DNA from 2 places in the Pseudomonas sp. XK-1 genome. Region 2 is predicted to be linked to the other one. Evidence: predicted binding sites of a transcription regulator. Region 2 holds the regulator's gene; the other holds the start of a gene.
What was found. The regulator FliA, encoded in region 2, starts transcription of late flagellar genes. The targets are predictions, from matches to a motif close to CTAAAGTTTNNNNNNNNNNNGCCGNTAA.
Positions count from the first base shown of each region.

Region 1: WMW70_RS18625 (methyl-accepting chemotaxis protein) is a predicted target of FliA. The motif match lies at 2,216-2,243, and genes of this name have one in related genera.

Region 1 is NZ_JBBPES010000007.1:166,252-171,449, reverse strand. Features, by position in the region: gene WMW70_RS18630 (type 1 glutamine amidotransferase domain-containing protein) at 1-375, opposite strand, end outside; gene WMW70_RS18625 (methyl-accepting chemotaxis protein) at 527-1,975, opposite strand; gene WMW70_RS18620 (FAD-dependent oxidoreductase) at 2,342-3,421, opposite strand; gene WMW70_RS18615 (aldehyde dehydrogenase family protein) at 3,542-4,981, opposite strand; gene WMW70_RS18610 (MBL fold metallo-hydrolase) at 5,017-5,198, opposite strand, start outside.
Region 2 is NZ_JBBPES010000004.1:474,812-480,009, forward strand. Features, by position in the region: gene WMW70_RS13310 (chemotaxis protein CheA) at 1-2,159, opposite strand, end outside; gene WMW70_RS13315 (protein phosphatase CheZ) at 2,171-2,959, opposite strand; gene WMW70_RS13320 (chemotaxis response regulator CheY) at 2,979-3,353, opposite strand; gene fliA (RNA polymerase sigma factor FliA) at 3,445-4,191, opposite strand; gene fleN (flagellar synthesis regulator FleN) at 4,188-5,018, opposite strand; gene flhF (flagellar biosynthesis protein FlhF) at 5,088-5,198, opposite strand, start outside.

The DNA.
Region 1 (5,198 bases), on a different contig from region 2:
TTGCGCCTGGAAGCGTTCAATCAGGGCGATGGAGGTGCGGTCCTCGGCCAGATCCCATAGCGGGCCATGGCCACCGGGATAGAACACGGCCTCGAAATCATCGGCCTGCACCTGGCTTAACGGCAGGGTATTGGCCAGCGCCTGTTGCGCTGCAACATCGGCTTTGAAGCGTTCGGTGGCAGGCGTTTGCGCGTCAGCTACGTCACTTTTCGGGTCGAGCGGCGGCTGGCCGCCCTTGGGCGAGGCCAGGGTCAGCTGCGCCCCGGCATCCTTGAACACGTAATAGGGCGAGGCGAACTCTTCCAGCCAGAAACCGGTCTTGTGCCCGGTGTCGCCCAGTTGGTCGTGGGAGGTCAGTACCAGCAGGATCTTCATAGGATGTCCTTGGAAGCGGATGGCCGATAAATGGCCTACAGCGTAAGAACCCCAGCCTGGCTCGATAATTCAAAATATTGTTGCGCCAGGGGCGAGCGCCCTGAACTGTGGGCGGCAACGCTTCGGCTGCTGGCCGAGGCGTTGCGTGCGATCAGGGCTCCGGCTTGTAACCCAGGCGCAAACCGCCCCAGTGGCGGCCCTGGACCATGATCGGCACCGACAGGTCATGCATCAGCTCGCCGGTGTCGCGCATATAGGTCTGCAGCAGCAGCGGTTGCTGGTGGCTGCCGCAGCGGATGCCGGTGCGGTCGTTGAACAGGCGCTTGCTGCGGCTTTTCAGGGTGTCCACGGCGCGGTCGCCAGTGGGGGCGTGGTTGAAGGCCTTGTTGTGGGTCGGTACATAGCCTTCGGCGGTGCAGGCTATGGCGAATACCAGGCCTTCGTGCTGACTCAGCAGAGGCTCCTGAATGGTCGGCAATACCTGGTCGGCGTAGCTGTCGAAGCGGGTTTTGAACTTGGCCGGGAAGCTGTTGGCGATTGGCTGGTATTGCCGGTCGAACAGGTCGTTGGCGCTGATGCGGCCGGCCTGGATATCCGCTTCGAACTGCGCGGCGATCTGCGCCGCACCGCTGCGGGCCAGGTCGTAGACGCGCTGGTGGTAGTCGTCCAGGCCGACGGCGGCGAGCTGCTCACTGACGGTTTCCGCCTGCCCCACCAGTTGTTCGGAGGCGCGGCTGAGCTGGCGGGTCTGGCCTTCGCTGTCGCACACGTCGCCGCGCAGCTGGCTGACCGCGACCGACAGCTCGGCCAGGCGCTGATGGTTTTCCGCGGTGCCGTGGTTGATCTGTTCGACCTGCTGTTCGACGTCCACGGCCAGGCCGGCGATGCCTTCCAGCTGCTCGCCGGTGTGGGCGATCTGCTGCGCAGCCTGATCCAGCTGATCGGCCTGCTGCTGAATATGGGTGACCACCGCCAGGCTCTGCTGACGGATATCGGCGACCATCTGGCCGACCTCTTCGGTGGCGCTGCTGGTGCGCCCGGCAAGGTTGCGCACCTCGTCGGCGACCACGGCGAAACCGCGGCCCATCTCGCCGGCACGGGCCGCTTCGATGGCGGCATTGAGCGCCAGCAGGTTGGTCTGGCTGGCAATCGACTGGATCACCTGGGTGACCTTTTCGATCTGTTCGGTGCGGCTGCTGAGGCCGTCAATCAGCTGGCGGCTGGCGGCGGTCTGGGTGCTGAGTTGCTGCATGGCGGCGATGGCCTGGTGCAGCTCATGTTGCCCGTTGGCGCTGTTTTGGCGCACCGATTGCGCCGCAGTCAGGGTCTGCTCGGCGCGGCGGGCATTGTCCTGCTCGGTCTGGGTGATGGCCTCGGCAGCCTGGTTGATCTGCTCGACTGCGCCCAGCTGCGATTGCAGCTTGCTGGCCAGTTGTTGCACCGCGTGGGAGACCTGGGCGGCGGACAGGGCGTTATGACAGGTGTGGCGGGACAGCGTGCGGCTCAGTTCGTTGAACTGCACGCCCTCTTCGGCGGCGTGCGCCGGGCCATCGTCCTTGCGCTGCCAGGGCCCGAGCCAGGGCCACAGCGCCAGCAGCATAAAGGAGGCCATGCTCAGGTATAGCGGCATCTGGACCTGCTGGTAGAGCACCATCAGCCCGGCCAGGCCCAGAGCATGCAGTGCGCAGGTCTTGGGGTAGCTAATAAAAGCAGAGCGCATAACCAACCTCGTTATTTTTATGCCGATTCCGGCGTTGCCAGGCACGGGTACCGGCGCATAGCTGTGCAGCCGGCCGGGAGTTGTATGCAGCGCGCTGGAGGCGCGTTGTGCGTGCACAGTTGATCGGCCGTTGTCAGCGAATCTGTAGACCATAGTGGGGGCGACTCCTTACGGCCAGCATTCACGAGGTTCTTGATTCGATCACCCCTGGCGGCGCAAGGCCATGGCACTTTGGTAGCACAAGGCCTAGCCGTAAAGACGATGGCGCTGGATAAAGCCGCGGTCCAGATAGTCTTTCCAGCGCCCGTAAAACCGACCGCCGGCACTGTAGCCATGCCAGTCGAGCAGTGCGCCGCCGTCGCCGGTGGCCAGCAGCGCCAGGCTTTGTCGTTGCGGGCGGTAGCGTTGCAGCGGCAGGCCGCGCAGCGCAGCGTTGAGGTTGGCGGCCAGCACCGGGGCCTGGCGCACCGAGTAGACCCCGCTCTTGCGCGCGCCAGGCAGGCTGGCACAGTCGCCCACGGCGAAAATCGTTGGATGGGTATAGCTCTGCAGCGTTGGTGCGATCAGCACGAAACCCTGCTCATCGCAGCCCAGGCCGCTGTGCGCCGGCCAGGCAAAGGCTTTGGCACCGCTGGCCAGTAACAGGCGTTGGCCGCGCCAGACCGGTTCGTCGCCGCTGAGCAGGCAGTCGTTCTTGATCTGGCTGATCGGACAATCCTCGCGCACCCAGACGCCGCGCTGGCGCAGATGGCCGAGGGCGCGCAGGCGCACCCCGGCAGACAGACCATCGAGCAGATGGCCGGCGCAGAACAGCGCCAGCCTTGGCACCTGGCCGGCGAGCGCCAGGGCCAGTTCGACCCCCGCCGCGCCGCCACCGAGAATCGCCATGGGCTGCGGCGCGGCCTGCCACTGCTGCCAGCCCTCGAGAAACTCCGCGAAGGGTTTGACCGCCAGCAGCTGCATGGCGTCGCCCTGCTGCGGCGGTGCAGAAACTTGCGCGCCGACATTGAGCGACAGCCAGCTGGCATCCAGGGTGCGGCCATCGACCAGCTGCACCTGCTGCTGGGCGGCGGACAGGCTTGCCACCGGACTGACGATCAGCTCGACCTTGGCCGCCCGACACAGCGGCTGCAGCTCGACCTGACAATCCTCCGGCCGATGCCGCCCGGCCAGCAGCCCCGGCAGCATCCCCGAATACCAGGCCGCCGGCCCTGCACTGAGCAGGGCAATGCGCCCCGGCGGGCGCTCCAGAAGGGCCCAGCGCCGCAGTACGCCAAGGTGCGCGTGGCCGGCACCGATCAACAGCAGGTCATAGTGATGCGTCACGCCGAGCTTCCATGGTTGCACGTGCAGGGGTGCAACCATGGTAAAGCCATGTCGTCGTGATGTGTTGCTGGAATGTGAGGGTGTGCAGTGCGCACCAGGATTGCGCTCCCGACGACTTCGTTAGCTGTCTGCGCCGGGCAGGGTAATATGTTTGACCTGCTGAAAGGCTGACAAGCCCCAGGGCCCCAGCTCGCGGCCGATGCCGCTGGCTTTGCCGCCGCCCCAGGAGGTGTGCGGGTAGATCACCTGCGCCGAGTTGATCCATACATGCCCGGCTTCCAGTGCAGCCGCCACACGCAGGGCGCGGTTGCGCTCGGCGCTGACCACGGTGGCGGCCAAGGCGAAGTCGCAGTCGTTGGCCTGGCGCAGGGCATCGGCCTCGTCGCTAAAGCGTCGGCTGCAGAGCACCGGGCCGAAGATTTCCTCGCGCCACAGGCGGCTGTTTTCCGGCACATCAGCGTACAGCGTGGGCGCGACAAACCAGCCGGGCCCCGGCAGCTGCCGCGCGCCGCTCAGGCACTGCAACCCTTCGCGCTCGGCGATGGCGAAATACTCCAGCACCTTGTGCAGCTGCGCCTGGCTGGTCATCGGCCCCATTTCACAGCCTTCGCTGTACGGATCGCTGACCCTGAGCACATTGAGGGCGGCGCTCAGCTTGTCCAGCAGGGCGTCGGCGATGCTCTCTTCGACCAGCAGGCGCGAGGTGGCCGAGCACATCTGCCCGGCGTTCCAGCAGATACCGGCGATGATCCATTGCACCGCCTGGTCCAGATCGCTGTCGGCGAACACCAGGATCGGCGACTTGCCGCCCAGCTCCAGGGCCACCGGCAGGGTGCGGGCGCTCGCGGCCTGCATCACCTTGCGCCCTACCGCATTGCTGCCGGTAAAGGACAGCTTGGCGATCTGTGGATGAGCGACCAGCGCCGCGCCGGTGGCAGCATCGCCCGGCAGCAGGTTGAACACCCCCGCCGGCAAGCCGATGGCGTTGGCGATCTCGCCCAGTTGCAGCTCGATCAGCGGGGTCAGCTCGGAGGGTTTGAGCACCACGCAGCAACCCGCCGCCAGGGCCGGGGCGAGCTTCCAGGCGCTGGTGACCAGGGGGAAGTTCCACGGCACGATCAGGCCGACCACGCCGAGCGGCTCCAGGCGGGTAAAGGACTGGTAGCTGTCGTCCGGCAGGGCCACGGCGGCGTTCTGGCGGGCATCCAGGCCGTCGGCCAGTTCGGCGTAATAGGCGAAGGTGGCGATGGCATCGCTGATATCCAGTTCGGCCTCATGCCGCGGCTTGCCGTTGTTGCGCATCTGCAACTCGATCAGCTGCGGGCTGCGCGCCTCGATCTCTGCGGCGAAGGCGCGCAGGTAGTCGGCGCGTTCACGTGATGGGCGCAGGCTCCAGGCCGGCAAGGCGCGTCGCGCCGCCTGTACCGCCAGCTCGACATCCGCCGCCGACGCGCAGGCCACGCTGGCGATCCGCTCGCCGGTGCTGGGGTTGAATACCGGCAGTTGGCTGGCGCTGCCGGCGGCTTGCCAGGTGCCATCGATAAACAGTTGTGCTGTCATGCATCACCTTGAACGGCGTCTGAGGACGCAAGGGCTTAGGGCTGTAAATGCGGGTGGTCGGCAAACCAGGCGTCGATCAATAGACGCATGCGTTCGCCGGAGAAGCTCGGGAAGTGGCCGCCATGCACCACGCGTACCGGCAGCGCACGCAGGCGCGCCAGGCTGCTGGCGTAGTGATCCAGGTTGGAGTGATAGGCGTCTTCGATCAGCGGGCCGT
Region 2 (5,198 bases):
TAACGCTTCAGCATGCTCGGTACGTCTAGAATCAGGGCGATACGCCCATCACCGGTGATGGTCGCACCCGACATGCCCGGAGTGCCCTGGAGCATCTTGCCCAGCGGTTTGATTACCACCTCCTCCTGACCCACCAGCTGGTCGACGACAAAGCCGATACGCTGGCTGCCCACGGTAAGGATCACCACATGGCCCTCGCCCTGCTCCACATGGGCGGCACTGCCGATCAGCCAGCGCTTGAGGTAGAACAACGGTAGCGCCTTGTCGCGCACGATCACCACCTCCTGGCCGTCGACCACATTGGTGCGCGACAGGTCGAGGTGGAAGATTTCGTTGACGTTGACCAGCGGGAAGGCGAAGGCCTGGTTGCCCAGCATCACCATCAGGGTCGGCATGATCGCCAGGGTCAGCGGCACCTTGATCACGATCTTCGAGCCCTGGCCCTTGACCGAGAACACGTTGACCGTGCCGTTGAGCTGGGAAATCTTGGTTTTCACCACGTCCATGCCCACCCCACGACCGGACACGTCTGAGATCTCGGTCTTGGTCGAAAAGCCTGGGGCGAAAATCAGGTTGTAGCATTCGAATTCGTTGAGGCGGTCGGCCGCATCCTTGTCCAGCAGGCCTTTTTCCACGGCCTTGGCGCGCAGCTGATCGGCATCCATACCCTTGCCGTCGTCGGAGATCGACAGCAGGATATGGTCGCCCTCCTGCTCGGCCGAGAGCACCACCTTGCCGCCGCGCAGCTTGCCCGAAGCCTCGCGCTCCTCCGGCATCTCGATACCATGATCGACCGCGTTGCGCACCAAGTGGACCAGCGGATCGGCCAGGGCCTCGACCAGGTTCTTGTCCAGGTCGGTTTCTTCGCCGACCAGCTCCAGGTTGATCTCTTTCTTGAGCTGGCGCGCCAGGTCGCGAACCAGGCGCGGGAAGCGCCCGAAGACCTTCTTGATCGGCTGCATACGGGTTTTCATAACCGCGGTCTGCAGGTCTGCGGTCACCACGTCGAGGTTGGATACGGCCTTGGACATGGCCTCGTCGGCGCTGTTGGAGCCCAGGCGCACCAGGCGGTTACGCACCAGCACCAGTTCGCCGACCATGTTCATGATTTCGTCCAGGCGCGCGGTATCGACCCTGACCGTGGTTTCCGCCTCGCTGGGCGGCGCAGCCTTCTCCGCGGCCGGGGCGGCCGCAGCCTTGACCGGCTCGGGTTTGGCCACAGGTTTCGCTGCGGGTTTGGCCACCGGCTTGGCGGGCTCTACGGGTTTCGCCGCGGCGGCCGCAGGCGGGGCACTGATGGCTTCGGGCTCGACAAACTTGCCTTTGCCGTGCAGCTGATCGAGCAGCGCCTCGAACTCGTCATCGGTGATTTCGTCACCGCCGGATGCCGCAGCAGGAGCGGCGGGAGTCGCCTTGGCCGCTGGTTCCGCGGCTGGTGGCGCAAACTGGCCCTTGCCATGCAACTGATCAAGCAGGGACTCGAATTCGTCGTCGGTGATTTCATCAGTGCCGGATGCCGCAGCAGCGGCAGGTGCCGCCACACTGGCGGGCTCGGTGGCCGCGAACTGGCCCTTGCCATGCAGCTGATCGAGCAAGGACTCGAATTCATCGTCGGTGATTTCATCGCCGCTGGCGGCCGCAGTTGCCTGGGCCGGAGCTTCATCCAGGGCACCGAGTAGCTGTTCGAACTCGCTATCGGTGATATCGGCACCGCCCGCTAAAGGCTCTGGCTGTGCCGCGGGCGCTTCAGCAACTGGCGCAGCGGCTCCCGCTGGTTCGGCCAGGCGCGCCAGGGCAGCCAAAAGCTCGGGTGTGGCCGGGGTCAGGTCGGTGCGTTCACGCACCTCGGTAAACATGCTGTTGACGGCATCCAGTGCTTCCAGCACCACATCCATCAGCGCCGAGTCGACGCGTCGTTCACCCTTGCGCAGGATGTCGAAGACGTTTTCTGCGATATGGCAGCATTCCACCAGCTCATTGAGCTGGAGAAAACCGGCACCACCTTTGACGGTATGGAACCCGCGAAAAATAGCGTTGAGCAGATTCATGTCATCCGGCCGACTTTCCAGCTCTACAAGCTGCTCGGACAGTAGTTCAAGAATCTCGCCGGCCTCTACCAGGAAGTCCTGGAGGATTTCTTCATCGGCGCCGAAGCTCATAAGACGTGCTCCTAAAATCCCAGGCTGGAAAGCAGGTCGTCGACATCATCCTGATTAGATGCGACGTCTTCACGCTTATCGGCATGAATCTGCGGACCTTCACCGTGGGAAGGCTCTTTTTGTTGTTCTTGTTCGGCGCGCAGCAGTTCGTGGTTGTGCTCGATGCCGGCAATCTGATCGACCTGACTGGCCATCAGCACCAGCTTGAGCAGGTTGCTTTCAACTTCGGTAACCAGTTGCGTCACCCGCTTGATCACCTGACCGGTGAGGTCCTGATAGTCCTGGGCCAGCAAAATGTCGTTGAGATGGCCAGACAGCTTGCTGCCGTCGCGCTCGCTGCGGGCAAGAAACAGTTCGACGCGCTTGGCCAGCTCGCGAAAGCCATCGGCGCTCATCTCGCGGCGCATAAAACGCCCCCAGTCGGCACTCAGGCTCTGCGCTTCGGCGCTGAGGTCATTGACCAGCGGGGCACTCTGCTCGACCAGGTCCATGGTGCGATTGGCCGCTTTCTCGGTCATCGTCACCACATAGTTGAGGCGTTCGGTGGCATCGGTGATTTGTGAAACTTCGGTGGCATGGGGGACGCGCGGATCAAGCTGAAAATTGACAATCGCGTTGTGCAGTTCGCGGGTCAGCTTGCCGACCTCGTGATACAGGCCGCGATCACGCGCCTTATTCAGTTCATGGATCAGCTGTACAGCTTCGCCGAAATTGCCTTGCTCCAGGCTCTCAACCAACTGGCGAGCGCTTAGCTTCAGAGTCGACTCGAGGTCGCTCTGAGGGGAATCTTTATGTTCCATAGTACCCTCGCGGCAAACATCAGCCGTTGACCCGCTCGAAGATCTTTTCAATCTTCTCTTTAAGCACCTGAGCGGTGAACGGCTTGACCACATAACCGTTCACCCCCGCCTGCGCAGCCTCGATGATCTGATCGCGCTTGGCTTCTGCCGTGACCATCAGCACCGGCAAGGTTTTCAGGCGCTCATCGGCACGCACCGCACGCAACAGGTCGATCCCGGTCATGCCTGGCATATTCCAGTCAGTCACCAGGAAGTCGAAACTGCCGCTCTGCAGCATGGGCAAGGCGGTGGTGCCGTCATCGGCTTCCGCGGTATTGGTGAACCCCAAATCACGCAGGAGGTTCTTGATGATCCGGCGCATCGTTGAAAAGTCATCAACGATGAGGATTTTCATATTTTTGTCCAAGTCGACCTCCGTACAGTCCAAACGCAGCCAGCACCTGGCTACGCCTTTAATCATGAAACCGGCCTGCTGATTTAACTGCCTAGTTCGCGCGCCATTCGCCAAGCCGTGCCCGCAACCGTGCGGCGCACTGGCTGTGGAGCTGGCTGACGCGGGACTCGCTAACCCCCAGTACCGCGCCGATCTCCTTAAGATTCAATTCTTCGTCGTAATACAACGCCAACACCAACCGCTCGCGCTCCGGCAGGCCGGCAATGGCGTCGGCCAGCGCCGCCTGAAAGCGTTCGTCTTCCAGATCGCGGGAGGGTTCGAGGTGGTGGCCGGCAAGATCCTCGCGCAGCCCACCGTGCTCGCCATCCTGCAACAGGTCGTCGAAGCTGAACAAGCGGCTGCCCAAAGTGTCGCCAAGAATGCCGTAGTAATCCTCGAGACTCAATTGGAGTTCGGCCGCAACCTCTTGATCTTTAGCGTCTCGACCGGTTCTGGCCTCAATTACCCGAATGGCGTCGCTGACCATGCGGCTGTTTCGATGCACCGAACGGGGGGCCCAGTCACCTTTGCGCACCTCGTCGAGCATCGAACCGCGTATGCGGATGCCGGCGAATGTCTCGAAACTGGCACCTTTGCTGGAATCGTATTTTTTTGACGCTTCGAGCAGACCGATCATTCCGGCCTGAATCAGATCGTCCACCTGGATATTGGCCGGCAGACGCGCCAACAGGTGGTAAGCAATGCGTTTGACCAGGGGCGCATAGCGCTCGATCAACTGGTGCTGGGAGTCCTGCGCCTGCGCTTTGCTGTACATACGGAGTCCAGAGGCTGCTGTCATATGGCCGGGTCCGCAACCGGTTGCTGCACCAGACGCTCGACGAAAAACTCCAGATGACCGCGCGGGTTGGCCGGTAGCGGCCAGGCATCGACCTTCTGGGCTATCGCCTTGAACGCCAGCGCACATTTAGAGCGCGGGAAGGCTTCATAAACCGCGCGCTGTTTCTGCACGGCCTTGCGCACCGACTCGTCGTAAGGCACGGCACCTACATACTGCAGGGCGACGTCGAGAAAACGATCGGTGACCTTGGTCAGCTTAGCAAACAGATTGCGACCTTCCTGCGGACTGTGGGCCATATTGGCCAGGACGCGGAAGCGGTTCATGCCGTGGTCGCGGTTAAGCAGCTTGATCAGGGCATAGGCATCGGTGATCGAGGTGGGCTCATCGCACACCACCACCAGCACTTCCTGGGCCGCGCGCACGAAGCTGACCACACCATCACCGATCCCGGCGGCGGTGTCGATAATTAGCACGTCGAGGTTGTCGCTGATATCGCTGAACGCCTGAATCAGCCCGGCGTGCTGCATAGGCGACAGCTGCACCATGCTCTGGATACCGGACGCCGCCGGCACGATGCGGATGCCCCCCGGGCCCTGCAGCAGGACCTCGCGCAACTCGCACTCGCCGCTGATGACATCTTCCAGGGTGCGCTTGGCGCTCAGCCCCAGCAGTACGTCGACGTTGGCCAGGCCCAGGTCGGCGTCCATCAGCATCACCCGGCGGCCGAGGTCGGCCAGGGCCAAAGCCAGATTCACCGACACATTGGTCTTACCGACGCCACCTTTGCCGCCGGTTACAGCAATCACCTGTACGGGATGCATGCCCATGTTATCTACACACCTGTTGTCTAACTTCGACCGCAGCCATGTGGCTGGCTGTGCTCTATTGATTAATGCTCAACTCGCGCGGCGCGCTGGCTGCTGATAGAGGCCGGCAAACATCTCGGCCATCGTATCCTCGCTGGGGTCCTGGGTGGCCTGCAGCCCCACTGCGCGGCTCACCAGCTG